DNA from 2 places in the Olsenella sp. DNF00959 genome. Region 2 is predicted to be linked to the other one. Evidence: riboswitches for the same ligand, from Rfam matches in the RefSeq annotation. Region 2 holds a riboswitch; the other holds the start of a gene.
The links. Region 2 has a riboswitch for cyclic di-GMP ahead of HMPREF1868_RS04520 (SpaH/EbpB family LPXTG-anchored major pilin). Riboswitches for the same ligand answer to the same signal wherever they lie in the genome.

Region 1: linked by a shared signal. The riboswitch ahead of HMPREF1868_RS08150 (hypothetical protein) and the one ahead of HMPREF1868_RS04520 (SpaH/EbpB family LPXTG-anchored major pilin) in region 2 are both predicted to bind cyclic di-GMP.

The regions. Positions count from the first base shown of each region.
Region 1 is NZ_KQ960133.1:277,070-286,099, forward strand. It holds gene rpsL (30S ribosomal protein S12) at 51-425, shown strand; gene rpsG (30S ribosomal protein S7) at 471-941, shown strand; gene fusA (elongation factor G) at 966-3,062, shown strand; gene rpsJ (30S ribosomal protein S10) at 3,124-3,432, shown strand; gene HMPREF1868_RS08145 (GGDEF domain-containing protein) at 3,638-4,612, opposite strand; cyclic di-GMP riboswitch class I at 5,158-5,231, shown strand; gene HMPREF1868_RS08150 (hypothetical protein) at 5,432-5,884, shown strand; gene lepB (signal peptidase I) at 5,881-6,543, shown strand; gene HMPREF1868_RS08160 (isopeptide-forming domain-containing fimbrial protein) at 6,752-8,281, shown strand; gene HMPREF1868_RS08165 (class C sortase) at 8,395-9,030, shown strand, end outside.
Region 2 is NZ_KQ960127.1:173,925-182,954, forward strand. It holds gene HMPREF1868_RS04510 (ATP-binding protein) at 1-1,123, opposite strand, end outside; gene HMPREF1868_RS04515 (GGDEF domain-containing protein) at 1,441-2,640, opposite strand; cyclic di-GMP riboswitch class I at 2,855-2,928, shown strand; gene HMPREF1868_RS04520 (SpaH/EbpB family LPXTG-anchored major pilin) at 3,082-4,584, shown strand; gene HMPREF1868_RS04525 (class C sortase) at 4,749-5,654, shown strand; gene HMPREF1868_RS04530 (class C sortase) at 5,743-6,750, shown strand; gene HMPREF1868_RS04535 (SpaA isopeptide-forming pilin-related protein) at 6,805-9,030, shown strand, end outside.

The sequences.
Region 1 (9,030 bases), on a different contig from region 2:
CATAGGTGCTCGCGCACCGCCTACTCGCACGCTCTACGAAGGAGAAAGCTTTGCCTACCATCAACCAGCTCGTCCGCCAGGGCCGCGTGTCCCACAAGGCCAAGTCCAAGAACGCAGCCCTGCAGCACAACCCCCAGAAGCGCGGCGTCTGCACCCGCGTCTTCACCACCACGCCCAAGAAGCCCAACTCGGCGCTGCGCAAGGTCGCCCGCGTGCGCCTCGTCAACGGCATCGAGGTCACGGCCTACATCCCCGGCGAGGGCCACAACCTGCAGGAGCACTCCATCGTCCTCATCCGTGGCGGCCGCGTCCGCGACCTCCCCGGCGTGCGCTACAAGATCGTCCGCGGCGCCTATGACTGCGCTGCCGTTCAGGACCGCAAGAAGGCCCGCTCCCGCTATGGCGCGAAGCGCCCCAAGGAGTAAGACCCCAAATCCTGAATCAGCCTTTCCAGTTCTTAGGAGATACACATGCCGCGTCGTGCAGCAGCAGTTCGTCGTGAGGTCATCCCCGACGCCGTCTACAACAACCGTCTCGTGACCCAGCTCATCAACAAGGTCCTCCTCGATGGCAAGAAGGCCACCGCCGAGCGCATCGTCTACGGTGCCTTCGACATGGTCGCCGCCAAGACCGAGCAGGACGCCCTCTCCGTCTTCAAGAAGGCCATGGACAACGTGCGCCCGACCCTCGAGGTCAAGCCCAAGCGCGTCGGCGGCGCCACCTACCAGGTGCCCATGGAGGTCAACTCCCGTCGTGCCACCACCCTGGCCATCCGCTGGATCGTGAACTTCTCCCGCGCCCGCAAGGAGAAGACCATGGCCGAGCGCCTCGCCAACGAGATCATGGACGCCGCCAACGGCGTCGGCGCCTCCGTCAAGCGTCGCGAGGACCTCTTCAAGATGGCAGAGGCCAACCGCGCCTTCTCGCACTACCGTTTCTAATCGAAGGCTCGAGGAAGTAGCGAAATGGCGAAAGTTAAGTACAAACTCGAAGACCTGCGCAACATCGGCATCATGGCCCACATCGACGCGGGCAAGACCACCACTACCGAGCGCATCCTCTACTACACCGGCAAGACCCACAAGATCGGTGAGGTCCACGACGGTGCCGCCACCATGGACTGGATGGTTCAGGAGCAGGAGCGCGGCGTGACCATCACCTCCGCCGCCACCACCTGCTTCTGGAAGGACCACGTCATCCAGATCATCGACACCCCGGGCCACGTTGACTTCACGGCCGAGGTCGAGCGCTGCCTGCGCGTCCTCGACGGTGCCGTCGCCGTCTTCGACGCCGTCGCAGGCGTCCAGCCCCAGTCCGAGACCGTGTGGCGCCAGGCTGCCAACTACGGCGTGCCCCGCATCGCCTTCATCAACAAGTACGACCGCGTTGGCGCCGACTTCTTCCACGCCATCGAGACCATGAAGGACCGTCTGGGCGCCGCTGCCGTGGCCGCCCAGATTCCCATGGGCGCCGAGTCCAACTTCTGGGGCCTCATCGACCTCGTCACCATGGAGGCCTGGGACTTCAAGGAGGACGCCAAGGGGATGATCTATCCCGAGGTCATGGACTCCATCCCCGACGAGTTCGCCGAGCTCGCGGCAGAGAAGCGCGAGGAGCTCCTCGACGCCGCCGCCAACTTCGACGACGCGCTCATGGAGGCCATCCTCATGGAGGAGGAGATCTCCGTCGACCAGCTCAAGGCCGCCATTCGCAAGGGCGTCCTCGCCGGCGAGATGAACCCCGTCTTCGTGGGCTCCGCCTACAAGAACAAGGGCATCCAGGAGCTCCTCGACGCCGTCGTGGACTACCTGCCCAGCCCCCTCGACGTCACCGAGATCGACGGCAAGAACCTGAAGGGCGAGGACGAGGTCCGTCACGCGGACCCCAAGGAGCCCTTCTCCGCCCTCGCCTTCAAGATCATGACCGACCCCTTCGTCGGCAAGCTCACCTACATCCGCGTGTACTCCGGCCAGGCCGAGTCCGGTAGCTACGTCTACAACTCGGTCAAGGACAACCGTGAGCGCCTGGGTCGCATCCTCGAGATGAACGCCAACGACCGCGTCGACCGCGAGGAGTGCTCCGCCGGCGACATCGTCGCCTGCGTCGGCCTCAAGAACACCTCCACCGGCGACACCCTCTGCGACGAGAAGCACGCCATCGTGCTCGAGTCCATCGAGTTCGCCGCGCCCGTCATCGACGTCGCGGTCGAGCCCAAGTCCAAGGCCGAGCAGGACAAGATGTCCGTAGGCCTGGCCAAGCTCGCCGAGGAAGACCCGACTTTCCAGGTGCACACCGACCACGAGACCGGCCAGACCATCATCGCCGGCATGGGCGAGCTGCACCTCGAGATCATCGTCGACCGCCTGCGCCGCGAGTTCCACGTCGAGTGCAACGTGGGCAAGCCCCAGGTCGCCTACCGCGAGACCGCCGGCAAGGCCGTGCAGCACGTGCAGGGCAAGTTCGTCCGCCAGTCCGGCGGCCGCGGCCAGTACGGCGACGCCATCATCGACCTGGAGCCCATGGAGGCCGGCTTTGGCTACGAGTTCGTTGACGCCACCGTCGGCGGCTCCATCCCCAAGGAGTACATCCCCTCTGTGGACAAGGGCATCCAGGAGGCTCTGGAGACCGGCGTCATCGCCGGCTACCCCGTCCAGGACGTGAAGGTCACCCTGGTCGACGGCTCCTACCACGAGGTCGACTCCTCCGAGGCCGCCTTCAAGATCGCCGGCTCCATGGCGATTAAGAACGCCCTCGCCAAGTCCGACCCCGTGCTCCTCGAGCCCGTCGAGTCCGTCGTGGTCGAGACGCCCGAGCAGTACATGGGCGACGTCATGGGCAACCTGAGCGGCCGTCGCGGCAAGATCGAGGGCATGGAGGATCGCGCCAACACCAAGCTCATCAGGGCCAAGGTACCCCTGGGCGAGATGTTCGGCTATGCCACCGACCTGCGCTCCCAGACCCAGGGCCGTGCTTCCTACACCATGCAGTTCGACTCCTACGAGCCCGTTCCCAAGAACGTCCGCGAGGAGATCGTCAGCAAGAACGGCGGAAGCGCCTCGTAAGCAAAAGTAGCCAATGGCAGCGCGAGCAACTCGCAGCCGCTATTCGATGGAGGTATTTGAAGTGTCAAGCCAGAAGATCAGGATTCGCCTCAAGGGCTACGATCACGAGGTAGTGGACCAGTCCGCAAAGCTCATCGTGGACACCGCCCAGAAGACCGGCGCCCGCGTGTCCGGCCCCATCCCCCTGCCCACCGAGCGCAACCTCTACACGGTCATCCGCTCGCCCCACAAGGACAAGGACTCGCGCGAGGAGTTCGAGATGCGCACCCACAAGCGCCTCATCGACATCCTCGACCCCAGCTCCTCGACCGTCGACTCGCTCATGCGCCTCGACCTTCCCGCGGGCGTGGACATCGAGATCAAGCTCTAGTCCCACGCCTCGTCGGCAGCGGTGACGCAAGAGGGACCCCGGACAAGCCGGGGTCCCTCTTGCTTTTTGCGGTCATGATGCATGCATCCTCTGGCGGTGGCCGTGCGGTTGCGGGCGACCGGCCAGGGCGTGGCCGCGCCCGTGACGGCGGCAGGGGAGTCCTGGTGTCCCTTGACGCCGCCCTGGCCCTGGGCGGGCCCGGCCCCTAGCTCGTGCCGCCACCAACTTCCTGGTGGCCCGCGCCCGCAAGCAGCTCCCGGCGCCTCTCCTTCATGCGATACATTGACTGGTCGGCAAGCTGCAGCAGGTCGTCCACGTCAGAGGCCTTGCCCACGGACCCATGGGCGGTTCCGGCGGACACCGTGATGGGCCTCCCGTCAATCTGGATCCCCCTCGCGGAGGCATTGGAGTGGAAGCGTGCCAGGGCGTCGTCGACGAGCGCCCTCTGCTCCCTCTCCGGCAGGTCGACGGATATCACCACGAACTCGTCCCCGCCTGTGCGATAGCAGGTGCCCTGGGGGCCAAAGGACTCGAGCAGGGCGTCGGCCAGCAGTGCGAGGATCGTGTTGCCCACGGCATGCCCGAGCCTGTCGTTGCAGAGCTTGAAGCCGTCCACATCCAGCACCGAGGCGCTGATTCGGCCTCCCACGAGGCGCGGCATGTCCTGCCTGAGGGCATGGACGTTGCCCAGGCCGGTCAGGCCGTCGCTGTGCGCCTGCTCCTGGAGGAGCAGGCGGTCGCGGGCTATGCGCACCGTCGAGTAGTACTTCATGCAGCAGGACACCACGATGATCACGAAGAGCATGGTCAGGTTGACCCTGTCGCCATGGCTCAACAGGCCCAGCTCGTTGGCGTGATGCGTGGTTACGAGCATGGCAAGCAGGCAGCCGGGCACAAAGATGGAGGGCCTGATGGAGAAGATGCAGGCGAGGGCCACCATCTGCGTGAGAAGGGCGTACACCCCATGCCCCCGGTTCGCATCCCAGCGGGCTATGAACATCCCGAAGGCCAGGGCGATGACTATGTACTGCGCAAGCAGGACCCAGCTTGCGCCCGTCCCGAGGGGCCTCCCGAAGTAGTGGCGCACCGTTCCCGCGAGGAGGACGAGCGCGCTCGCGAGCTGCACTGCGTAGGCCACGCGGTGCTGGATGATCCAGGCCCACCCGACGGCTTGGACCACCTCGGCTGCATCCCGCGCGAGAAGTTCTGCGCGAGCATGATGACCTCGAGGACGACGGTGCTCAGGGAGAGGATGGCCCCGCCCAGCAGGTTGAAGTCGAGCACGTAGCGCCGCTCCCCGTCCGTGAGCCGGGTGAGGCCGAGGGCGACCATCAGGTGGTCCTTGGGGGTGGCCCCGGGGTAGAACGGTACGCCCAGCGTGGATATGTCCAAGGTGCTCTCCCCATGGCGATGCGGGTCGTTGGCTGGCGGGGCAAACGGACGGGACGGCCGGGGTCCCGACGGCCTCCCGACACCCGGGCCCGCCAGGCCGAAGGGGCATGGGTCCCGTTGGAAATGCCAGGCAAAACGACCCGTGTTAAGGACGAATCATATCCGTAGCCACAGCCGCGTGCAAGGGATGCCAAGGCACCCGCCAAGTCGGCCACAAGGCGACGGGGGAGCGGAAGGCGAGGGCCCATTGTCGGCTTTGTGTGGACGACGAGGCCGCCTGAGGAACTTACGTGCGGGGGGCGATTGACAAAAAAAAAAAAAAAAAAGACTCTATTCTATGCGTGGCAAAGCTATCGAAAGGTAGCGACGCAAAGCTACAGGGCCTTAAATGGCAGCCAGCTGCATCCGTTCTCGCGCAGAGGGGAGGTGTCTGACTGTTTCCTATTAGCGAAGAAACCAAGCGAATTCATGATGTCGCGCCGGGGTGTCGCGCCAGCAGGGGCGCGTCTGGCGTGGCGGCTTTCCTGGCGTGCGAGACAAGGCCACCTGCGGGGCCCGGCCCGCAGAGGTGACACACGCAAGCTCCAGTCGTGAGGGGTGTCGGGGCATGGGCGGCAACAGGTTCCAGAGGAACGGCGAGGCGGAGCGGTCGGCGCATGGACGCGCCGGCTCGCCCTCCCGCTGGCCGCTCGGCGGACGCCTTGGCAGGTTCGTGGGCATGTCCGCCCCCGAAGCCTCGCGCACCGAGCCCCAGGGGGTCGACCTCAGGGGCCTCAGCCGCCTGCAGCTGCTCCAGCTGCTCGAGGACGCCATGGAGGAGAACGAGCGCCTGCGCGGCCAGCTCGACGAGGCGCAGCGGAGGGTCAGGGAGTGCAGCGTCACGGCTGCCGACTCGGAGTCCCTGGCCGAGGCGTCGCTGAGGCTGGCGGGCATGTTCGAGGACGCCCAGCGTGCCATAGACATCTACAAGCGCAGCATCGGGATGCCCCTTTCCGGGGAAGGCGCCACCGGCGGCGTGGAGCCCCGGTCGGGTGAGGCGGGGACGGAGGTGCGGCGATGACGACGAGTCGGGACGGCGCCTCCGGCGTCCCCAAAGGCCCGTCCGCGTCCCCGAGGCGCGCCGCGCACCTGCGCGAGACGCTCGCCGTAGCCGTCCTGCCGACGACGGACCAGGTCAGGCGGGAGTACGAGCGCGTGCGGCGCCAGCACGGCAGGGGCCGCGCGGCCAAGAACGCCGTCGCGGTCCTGGGCATCGTGTTCGCCGCATCTGTCCTGGGATCGCTGCTCGTGTTCCCCCTCTTCAGGATCTACGGCGACTCGATGGTGCCGACGCTCTCCGAGGGCGACGTCGTGCTGGCCACCAAGGGCGGTGACATCGGGACGGGGGACCTCGTCGCCTTCAGCTACAACAACAAGTCCTTGGTCAAGCGGGTGATCGCAGGTCCCGGAGACTGGGTTGACATCGACGAGGCCGGCAACGTGAGCGTCAACGGCCAGCCCATGGACGAGCCCTACCTCCAGGCGGGCGCCAAGAGCAAGGGCCAGTGCGACATCGCGCTTCCCTACCAGGTGCCCGAGGGGAGGTACTTCGTCATGGGCGACCACCGCAGCGTGTCGGTGGACTCCCGCACGTCCCAGGTGGGCTGCATCTCCGCCGACCAGGTGGAGGGCAGGTTGGCCCTGCGCGTGTGGCCCCCCTCGGGGCTCGGGTCCCTGTGACGAAGGCCCGAACGGGGGTGGACCGCGACCGGTGGCTGGATGGAAGAGGCACGGGAGTGGAAGAGGCGTGGGAGGTGGAGTCGGATGAGGGGTGCACGAGGTCATGGGCCTTAGCTTGGCAAGGTACGCGACCGGGTCCCTGGGGCCCACCAAGGTTCGAGGCATGCCGAGCGCATGCGGCAAGTGGAAAGAGAGAAGGAAGGTACGAATGAGAGAACTAAGGAAGAGGCTCACGGGGGTCTTCGCCGTGGTCGCCGCGGTCGTGATGGCGCTCGCGTTGGTCCCCGCCTCCGCGTTCGCTGACGCGACGACTCTCCACACCGTCACGGTGAGCGAGCCCAGCGGCCAGGTCGACACGCACTCCTACGAGGCCTACCAGGTGTTCACGGGTACGTATGACAGTGCGAGCAAGCAGCTGCAGAACATCACGTGGGGCTCCGGCGTGAACGGCGACGCCCTGCTCGCCGCCCTGAAGGCCGACCCCGTCATCGGCTCCAAGTTCGCCGACGCAACCGACGCCGTGACCGCGGCGGCGGCCATGAGCGGCATCACCGACAAGTCCACCGACGCCGAGGCGCTGGCAAAGGTCATCGCGGCCAACCTGTCCACGACAAAGTTCGCCTCCGACAATGGCAGCATTGACGTCGTCGGCGACGGCTACTATTTCATCAAGGACGTCACCGAGTCGCTGACCAGCGACACGTACTCCAAGTACATGCTGCAGGTGGTGGGCGACACGGCAGTGACCGCCAAGGACACCACCACGACCTCCAAGAAGGAGGTCAAGGACACGAACGACACCACCGGGACGACCTCCGAGTGGCAGAACACGGCTGACTACGACATCGGCGATGCCGTGCCGTTCAAGCTGACCGGCACCGTCGCCTCCGACTACGCCAGCTACACGCAGCCGTACTACTTCGCGTTCCACGACACGTACAACAAGAGCCAGCTGGGCGACCCCCAGAGCGTCGTCGTGAAGATCGACGGCACTGAGGTCGACTCCAGCGCGTACTCCGTCAACGTCACCCCCGCCGGCTTCGACGTCGTCTTCAGCGACCTCAAGCAGACCGCTGCCCACGCCGGTTCCACGGTGACGGTCGAGTACACCTCCGAGTTGCTCACCGGTGCCAACATCGGCTCTGCGGGCAACGTCAACTCCAGCAACATCGAGTTCTCCAACGACTCCAACAACGATCAGCATCACGGCAAGACGCCCGAGGACACCGTCATCGTGTTCACGTACAAGGTCGTCGTGAACAAGGTCAACGAGGCCAGCCAGCCGCTTGCCGGCGCCGGCTTCACCCTGTACAAGAAGGACGCCCAGGGCGCCTACAACAAGGTCAAGGAAATCGTCGCGGGCGCTGGCACGACCTTCGAGTTCAAGGGCCTGGATGATGGCGACTACAAGCTCGAGGAGACCACCGTCCCGTCTGGCTACAACAAGCTCGCGGACGTCGAGTTCAGCGTCACCTCCGTCAAGGACGACGCGGGCAAGACGCTGACCAGCATCAACGGCGTTGCCACCACGGGCCAGGTCGATCTTGGCACCCAGAAGGCGACCGTCGACAAGGACGCTGGCTCCATCACCACCACCGTGGTGAACAAGTCCGGCTCCACGCTGCCCTCCACGGGCGGGATGGGCACCACCGTCCTCTATGTGGCGGGCATCGTGCTCGTGGTCGCCGCCGGCGTCGGCTTTGCCGTCCGCCGTCGCAACAACGGGCTCGAGGGATAGGCGGGGCGCGTCCCCCCATGACTTCGGCGGGGTGGGGTACCCCCCACCCCGCGCGAGGGGCTTCTTGGCAAGGTGTTCGGGCAAGGCGGAGCGGGCAGGTCGGTCAGACGCACATGAAGAAGAGGATTCCAGAGACACTCCTCGCGCTTGTCCTCGTGGTCGGCGTCGGCCTGCTGCTCTATCCCAGCGTGGGCGACTGGTGGAACGGCATGCACCAGTCGCAGGCCATCGCGACGTACGAGGAGGCCGTGAGGGGCAACTCCGCAGAGAGGAACCAGGAGCTGTGGGATGCCGCCGTCTCCTATAACGAGGGGCTCTCGCACGGGAAGGACCGGTTCCGCCTCAGCGACGAGGAGCGCGCCGAGTACGAGGGCCTCCTCGACGTCACGGGCACGGGAATCATGGGCTATATCAAGATTCCCAGGATAGGAGTGAACCTGCCCATCTACCACGGTACCGATGACACCATCCTGCAAGTTGCCATCGGACACATTCCGGGCTCCTCGCTTCCTGTTGGTGGGGAGGGCACGCACACCGTGATCTCCGGCCACCGTGGACTTCCGTCGGCGCGTTTGTTTACAGACATAGACCAACTCGAGGAGGGTGACCTGTTCACGTTGCACGTGGTGGATCAGACGCTGACCTACCAGGTGGACCAGATTAGGACTGTCCTACCCGACCAGTTGGAAGACCTTGCAATTGATGATGGACAGGACTACTGCACGCTCGTTACATGCACTCCCTATGGG
Region 2 (9,030 bases):
CATCCCTGATTAGCGAGAACGGACGGAACTCCCGTTCCTCCACATTCTGGTCGACGATGCTCATCGACACCTGAACATAAACGTAGCGCTGGTCCTTCCGTGCGATGAAATCCACCTCCAACCTGCCAACGCGTCCCACGCTGACCGTCCATCCGTGGCGCCTCAGATATTGGTAGACCACGTTCTCGAGGGCTGGGCCGTAGCTGACCTGGTTGTCCGTGTTGAGCGCGTAGTAAAGAGAGAGGTCAGCGAGGTAGTGCTTCTCGCCTCCGTGAAGGCTCCTCCTGCTCTTGAGGTCGAACGTGGGGCAGCGATAGAGCACCTTGGCGGCCTCCAGGTAGCCTGCGTAGCGTGAGACCGTCCTCGCGAGGACGGGCGTCCCTTGAGCCTCGCGGAGCTCCTCGGCGATGTTGGCGAAGTTCGTAGGTGCCGCGTAGTTGGAGACCATGTATGTCATGACGCGTCGGAACGCTTCGGCATTGCGGACCTTGCCGGCGCGTCTGCTGACGTCCTTCTCGATGACCTGGGCGATGACGTCCGCTACGTAAGCGGAGCGTGCCGCAGGGTTGGGGAGCCGCACGGCGCCGGGCATGCCGCCTTCGCGCAGATATCGCTCGAACTCCGCTGCCGTAGGGCCGATCTCTTCGCCGAGTGCCTCCCTCATGCCGAGCCACTCGGGGAATGCCAAGGTAAAGAGCTCAAGCTCGACGTAGCGCCCAGTGAGCTTTGTGGCGAGCTCCCCAGAGAGGAGGTAGGAGTTGGAGCCCGTGATGAAAATCGAGACGCCTTCGAGCCTCCATGCTTCGACGACTTCCTCGAAGCCCTCCACATTCTGGACCTCGTCGACGAAAAGGTAGCTGCCGCGCGGGTCCTCCCCTATGGCCGCCTCGATGGCCTTGTCAAAGGTGTCGGGATCCCTCACGCGCCGGTACCTCCTCGCGTCGAGGTCGAGGTAGGTGATGCGGTCCTCGCCGACCCCACGCTCGCGCAGCTCCTCCATCACGGTCTGCATGAGGCAGGACTTGCCGCAGCGTCTCATGCCCGTCACGACCTTGATGAGGTCAGTGTCGTAGAAAGGCCTTAGCCGTTCGAGGTACAGCTCACGTCTGAAGAGTTCCGCCATGGATCTTGCCTCCTTGAAAAATGCTCGTTTAAGGATACATAACTTGTAAAAAAATGCAAAGTATGTATCCTTAACGACCACTTTCCCGGTGGTGCCTCTGGCAGTGTCTGCGGCACCGCTGCACTATTGCATGGGTCGCATTGATCATTTTGCATGGGGATGGCTGACGGTCTGACATGGGTCACTTCGCCAGCGCGAGACTTGGTCCATCGCCATCATTTCGCTGTTCGAAGAGCGGGCGCCTTGCGGGCAAAGGCAGGCGGATCTACTGACTGGGGTCGTTGCTGTTGGGCTTGGCGCGAGCGCTCAACGCCCTGCTAGCCCCCGAGTTCGACCTCCACGGAGTCACGTCGCGCGTGACGCTTCCGCTTCTCCTCGTACATCGCCCTGTCGGCTTCGCGCATGAGGCGCTGCACGTCCTCGGTGCTGCTGACCAGGTCCTCGGCGATGCCGATGGAGAAGCCCAGGGGGTGACCCTGCGCTTCGAGGCCATTCTGGCTCGCCCTCGTCTGGAACGATGCCCTGCCATGCTCGATGTACGCACGAAGTCCCTCTTTTCCCAGGCTCGACGAGACCAGCGCGAACTCGTCCCCTCCCATGCGGTAGATGCGGGTGTGCTCGTCGAGGTTGATGGACATCCCCGAGGCAAGAAGGGACAGGATGCGGTCTCCCATGAGGTGTCCGAAGGCGTCGTTGTAGTGCTTGAAGTTGTCGATGTCGATGATCGCGAAGGCGATCCGCTTTCCCACCCACCTCGCGTGGTCCTGCTGCAGTGCTCGGGTGTTGTGCAGCCCCGTGAGCTCGTCGTGATACGAGTAACGCGCCAGCCGCTCGCGCGTTTGCGCCCCCCGCACGTACTTGTAGTGCTTAATGCAGCAGGAGGTCATAAGTGTGAGGCAGAGTATCTGCAGATTGACGGTGCTACCATGGGTCAGTGCGCCCGCTTCATTTGCGGCGTGGAGCATGAAGCTGAAGGTGCCGAACAGTATTGGGATAAAGATGAAAGGCTTGACGACAAAGATGCAGACGATGCTGACCATCTGGGTGAGAAACGCGTACATGCCGTTGCTGCGCGCGATGTCTCCGAGTGAGATGTAAATCCCGAACGCGATGCATATTACGATGAACTGGATGATAGCGGCACGCGAGAGTAGCTCGTTGCACGGCCTTTTTCTGCAATTACGTACGGCGAGGGTACAGGCAATGAGGAACAGGGCGCTCAGCATCTGGATGGCATAAGCAGCGCTGTGCTGGGCGATCCAGCTCATTCCCATTTTTTCGACCACTTGGGGGTTGCTAGACATCCTGGCGCTGTTCTGCAGCATGTAGCATTCCAGCACGGCCACGATCGAGGACAGGATGGCGCCATAGTTCAGGTTGGCGTTGGTGATGAAGCTCCTCTCGAAGGGGGTTTGTCGCCTGAACCCGAAAGAGACCTGCAGCACCTCTCTGACAGATAGCGGGTGGGGCCCACCTACACTCTCGATGCTTATGTCGTATCCCATCCCATTGTTCATCTGTACCTACTTCAACGAACTAGCTCCCTTATTTTTGCACGATGCGGCTTTGCTGGATACTCTGAAAAACGATGGTCTCGACGAACGAGCGCAAGAGCTGCCGGACACGGGGTCGGAAGCTGCGGGTCAACAGGTCGCACCTTCTGATCCTCTCTATTTTGAAATTCAGCTTGAAGCTATCCCTACTCTTCCTTTAAAATCGCCTTAAGCAAAAAATTAAACTTGGCAAACCTGCCGAAAGGCAGCGACGCAAAGCTATAGGGCCTTAACTGGTAGCCAGCTGCATTCTCCGCAAGGGGGGCAGCCGGCTGTTTTTTGCGCGAAGTCGTCGGACGAGCACACATAGCTGGGAGGACGGCACACCAATTATCCCAAAGCCGGCGTCAGCCGGATGAATAGGGAGCGAAGGTAGTACGTGGCAATAGAGAGGAGCACCATATGATGCACGGTATTTCTATGGAGGGACGGTTCAAGGCATTGCTATCCACGCTGTTTGCGATGGTGCTTGCTCTGGGCGTCTTCTTCCCGTCTGCAGCGCTTGCAGAGACGACGGGTGTGACTGCCGCCAACCAGGGTACGGCAACCGGCAAGCTCACCGTCACCGGTCTGACGGATGGAGACAAGGTTGACATCTACAAGATCGTCAACACCACCATCCAGGGAGACAATACCCTCAAGCACGAGTTCGCCGCCGACTATGGCATCTCATTCGACGCTTACAAGGTCTATGCCTCCGACAGCGTGGAGATGAAGAAGGCGGCCGAGACCATCGGTTCGAGCGCCAATCTCGGTGCGGTGGCCCAGCCCCAGAAGACCGCGACCGGCACTTCCGTCGAGTTCACCGGCCTTTCCGCGGGCGAGTACCTGGTGAAGGTCACCCCTGCCAGCGGCAAGGTCGTTTATCAGTGGTCCATCGCCAAGCTCGAGTACACGGCTGAGACCGGCGGTGTCTCGTACAAGCTGAACGACGGCAGCATCGCCGTGAAGAACACCCCGGTCACCATCGACAAGAAGGCTACCGGCGAGGACGCCGACACCCACAACACCTCCCAGTACTCCGTGGGTCAGGTCATCCCCTATACCGCTGAGGTGACCATCCCTCAGTATCCCAGCAACGCCACCAACAGGAAGTTCAAGGTTACCGATACCATGACCGCGGGCCTCACCTACATGAAGGCCGTGGGCTTCTCCATCATGGTTGGCTCGACCGATGTTTCCGGGAGCTTCGATATCACGCATAATGCAGATGGTTTCGTCGCTGAGATCAAGTCCGATGCAGCCGCAGCGTTCTTCTCGACCTACAATGCTGGTCAGAAGCTGACCATCAAGTATGGCGGCAAGATCAACTCCAGCGCCGTGGTGAACACCCCCGACGTGAACACCATCACGCTCGAGTTCGCCAACAACCCCTATGACGAGCATTCCAACGACACGGTCACGGATCACGTCGACAACAGCACCTTCGGACTCAAGCTCGTCAAGGTGGACAACGATACCGCCTCGCCCAAGCCCCTCCAGGGTGCCGAGTTCACCGTGTACACCGATTCGGCCTGCGAGCATCCGATGGTCGACGAGAACGGTAGCGTCATCAAGCTGACCACCAACGCTCAGGGCATCGGCACCGCCAAGGGCTTCGGCGAGGGCACCTTCTATGTCAAGGAGACCAAGGCTCCCGCTGGCTATACTCCCTCCAGTGATATCAAAACCGTCACCTTCAAGGCAACCAAGACCTCGAACCCCGGTGGCGGCTACACCATCACCATCGAGCATGAGGGTACCGGCGAGTACCTCAACTTCTACGACGCCGGCAGCATCGTCAACGTTCCCCAGCCTGGACTGCCCGTCACGGGTGGCGCTGGCACCGTGGCTCTGACGGTCGTTGGCGTTGGCCTGATGGCCGCCGCTGGTGTGATCGTTGCTCGCAGCCGCAAGAACGAGGCGTAGGTGCTCGTTTCCTAGGATGCGTTCGCCTCTCCGGGAACCGCCTTATCTGAGGCGGTTCCCGCGAGGCAATCGGGAATGTGATTGCGCGAGAAGGTCTGTCCTTCTCGCTCCAACAACAGGTGATGGGAGCTGCATTGGGAGGGACCGTGAGGAAAAGGCCAATCATGGTCCTTGCCGTCCTGATTTTCGTGGGCGGTGCCTCCCTCGTTGCCTATCCCTATGTAAGCGACTTCTTCTATAAGCGGGCTCAGGCCCAGGTGAGTTGGAATCAGGACCAAGCCGTTTCGTCCCTCCACCAAGAGGACCTCAGCACGCAGAAACAGGACGCCTACGACTACAACGATCGTCTCCTTGCTGGCAAGACCGTGGTCACAGACCCCTTTGACCCCTCCCAAAAGGCTGTCAGCGAGGGGGAGTACGGTTCCCTTCTCAACGTGCTGGGTGATGGCATGATGGGCTCCATCTCCATTCCAAAGCTCGGTCTCGATAGAGTTCCCATATATCACGGGACCGACGACGAGGTTCTTCAGAAGGGTGCCGGTCACTTGCAGGGTACGTCACTGCCTATAGGAGGTGATTCTTCGCATAGTGTCCTGGCAGGGCATACGGGATTGCCATCGGTCAGGATTTTTGATGGCCTGGACAGGCTTGCGGTCGGGGACTACTTCGTGATTCAGGTGTTGGGCGAGGATCATGCCTACCGGGTCTATTCGGTCGAGACAGTGCTGCCCGAGGAGACTAGCTCGCTTGTGATAGAGCCAGGTCGCGACCTCTGCACCCTGGTCACCTGCACTCCCTACGGAGTCAACACCCATCGGCTCCTCGTGCATGCGGAGCGCTGCGACGTCCCCCAGGAATGGATCGACCTCCAGTCCAGACCGGCCTCGCTGAACGGCCTGATACGCAACGTGCAGGAGAACTCGCTCCTCGTCTATTCGCTCATGGGGCTTGCGGTTACTGTTGGAGTGGGAATAGGCATCTTTGTTCTTAGACGCCGCAAGGGCACCTCAGGTGACGTTGCCAGCAAGGTGGTAGATGACGGACGAAGGGGACGTCACTTCAGAAGCTAGCTCGGCGGCAGTACGGGATGCACGGTGTTTCCACGTGAGGCACAACGCACGGTAGGACAGGTCACGACGTATCCGAGAGGAGGCAAACATGGCGAATGGAAAGAGGAAAGTCGCATCGACCGCCCTTGGTGTTGCCGTGTTTCTTCTCGGATCTGCCGTGCTTCTGTACCCCGAAATCGACTCCTGCGTCGCACAGAGATCGGCCAGCGAAATGGTGAGCGATGCTATGGCAAAGGATGCCAGGGATGCTGACGCGCAGGCGACGGAAGGCAACGGGCGTGCCAAGAGTGGCGATCCTGCCTACAGGTACCTCTTGCATTACAACGAGAAGGTAAGGAACGGGAACGGGGGAGCCATCAACGACCCCTGGGGCATAGGCGTCGACGTCTCCGGCCTCGAGGGAATGGGGCTGGAAGAGGACGTCATCGGGTCCATAACCATTCCTCGCCTGGACGAGACCCTTCCGCTCCTGCTGAACGCAACGACGGACCACATGGCAGTGGGTGCCACTGTTATTTCGGGCACCTCGGCCCCCCTTGGCGGACAGGGGGACAACTGCGTCATAGCTGCGCACAGGAGCGTATGGCATGGGCTGCGGATGTTCCGTGACATAGAGGACATGGAACTGGGTGACCTGCTCACCATCGACACTCTGTGGGACAGTCTCACGTATCGGGTCGTCGAGACGAAGGTCATATCTTCCGACGATGCCGACGCGCTGCGTCCCCAGGCCGGACGCGATCTGGTCACCCTGTTCACCTGTCACCCCTACAGGCATAACTACCAGCGCTATCTTGTCATCTGCGAGCGCGTGCAAGAGGGGGGTACGCAGGAGGTGCCCAGGGGCATTGCAAGGCTCGTCGTCCAGGCTGCCAATCCCAGCGACTCTCCCGACCTCGTGATGGAGCGTTGGATTCGCGTGGGAGGCCTTCTGATGATGCTTGTGATGGTGACTGCAGGAGTCGTCGTCCTAGTCGGCAGCAGCTTGCGCGGCAGACGTGGAAAGGTCCTTGCTGGGCACGCCCGCGGCAATGGGCATGCCAAAGGGATGGGCAAGGGTCGTCCCCCTGCCCGGGCTGGTGGTTCTGGTGATTGATGGCATCGGTCGGGCCGGTGCCCCTGAGCAAGACTTCGTTGGTTGGAGGGTGTCGTGAAGAAATTGAACTCATCAATGCTTGGCAGGGTGCTCGTGCTGTTGCTGGCATTGTCTATGGCCGTTCCCTCCGATGGAGTCTGGGCCATGAGCCGCGCCTTCGCCGCAGAGAGCGGGGAAGAAGTCGCAGTCGCGGGCGACACGTCTGCCCCGTCAGCGAGCACGGGCGCGGGTGAGGATGGGTCAGATAGTGCGGCTGACTCACGCGTCGAGAGGCGGACCCTCGACGTGGCCGTCTTCGAGGACGAGTCCCTGAGCAGGCCCCTTGAGGACGCACCCAAGGTCACCATCACGGGCGAGCTTCCCGCGGACGCCGAGGCAAAGGCTTACGTTGATGACATCACCGACAAAATCGAGGGAGTCGACGACTCCGCCGTCGGCCTCACGCAGGAGGACGAGGAGCGGCGTGCCAAGGAGTATGCCAGTGACGGCGAGACGGACCCCTTGAAGGATGACTCGAAATCCGTCACGATTGCCTCCCTCAACCTTGCCCTCTACGACGAGGCGGGTACAGCCATGGACGCAAACCTCCTGAAGGGTGAGGTCGAGGTTGGTGTCGGCTCAGACAAGTTGCCTGATGGTGAGAATGCAAAACTCAAGGTTTATTCGATAGGCAACACCGAGAAAGAATCAAGTGCAGGAGCCGAGAGCGCTGAGGAACTCGATGGCGCCAAGTTTTCTGATTCGAATGACTCGGTCAAGTTCAATGTCACCGGAGCGGGGACCTATGCAGTGGTACGCGGCGCGAAACTCCTACGTCGCGACCAGCCGCTGAATACAGGCTTCAGCGCGCGTGACCTGGGCATCCAGACAGACTTCTTCGACTACTACGGTGATGTTGTGAATGGCAATCCATTCGATAGCGGTGCCAATAGGTTTGCGAAGCCCAACACCACAGGTATCAACTCCAATGGTCATCGCCTTCAGTTCTATGGATACGGAAGCGTCAAAAAGGACGACCCAAATAACATTAACCACAATATTTCCATCAACAACTACACTTATGGCGCTACTCCGCTCTCCGATACTGGCGAAGACGCCATCCAACGTTCCTCGGCTCTGCAGGGGATCGTCCAGAACAAGCTTGGCGAGGACGGCTACCCGGTCCTTGCTCCTGGATTGCGCTGGAAGTATGACACGGATGACCGGACTGACGGAACCGAGAGCCTCAGTTACCTGTTTGATGGGTCGGTCCAAGCTGGCAAGAAGTCCTATATGGGTCTTGACGGCTTCATCCAGAAGGGTCGCATCGACCCTGCAAACAACCAGTTCATCCGTGATGAGAACGGCAGCTACTACGGATACAACAGCAACGAGACCTATGCCTATTACAACAAGGAACAGGGCAATGGTGGCTATGTCACTCTCTACGATGACACGTACCCAAAGGCCGGCGCCTCGTCCTACATGATTGGTTTCTTCCCCTTCGATAACTATGATTCCTCAAGAAACAACGTAGGCAGTTGGGATCCGCACAGCAACCCGAACCCTCTCAACCACCACAACGGCGTGACGATGAGCGCTACCTTTACCCTCCCGCCTGATGGCCAGGTGTCAAATGCTGACGGTACCAAGAGCGATATGCTTTTCTCCTTTTCGGGAGACGACGACGTCTGGGTGTATATCGATGGCGTGCTCGTGCTCGACATAGGTGGCATCCATCAGCCCGCGCAGGGTACGATAAACTTTCATACGGGCGAGACGACCATGGGCGGTGACCGTTTCCTCGGTCGCACTGCGTATACGGAAGATGTATATGATGCTGGTGCCGGGACTACTCTTGGCAAGAACAGCTCCATAGCGCAGGCGTTTGAAAAAGCAGGCAAGACGTTCGATAGTAGTCCGTATTCCACGCACACCATCAAGTTCTTCTATCTGGAACGCGGTGGCGTGGACTCGAACTGCATGCTTGCCATGAACCTCGCGTTCACTAAGGCAACCGAGCTGACCGTCGATAAGGATTGGGCGGACGGCGACAGGCTCCACACTGACAGCGACGACTCCGTGTATGTCCAGCTGTACCGTCAGGTTGACGGTGGCGAGCGCGAGGCCGTTGATGAACCCGTAAAGCTGGATAAGGACTCGAAGGACAAGTACGGCATCGGCCCCTTCCGCCACACCTTCGACAACCTGCCGGTGCGTGACGAGCTCAACCACGAGATTAAGTACACGGTGGAGGAGGGGACGCTCGAGGGAGGCGCGTTCGTCCCCAAAGAGGCGGGG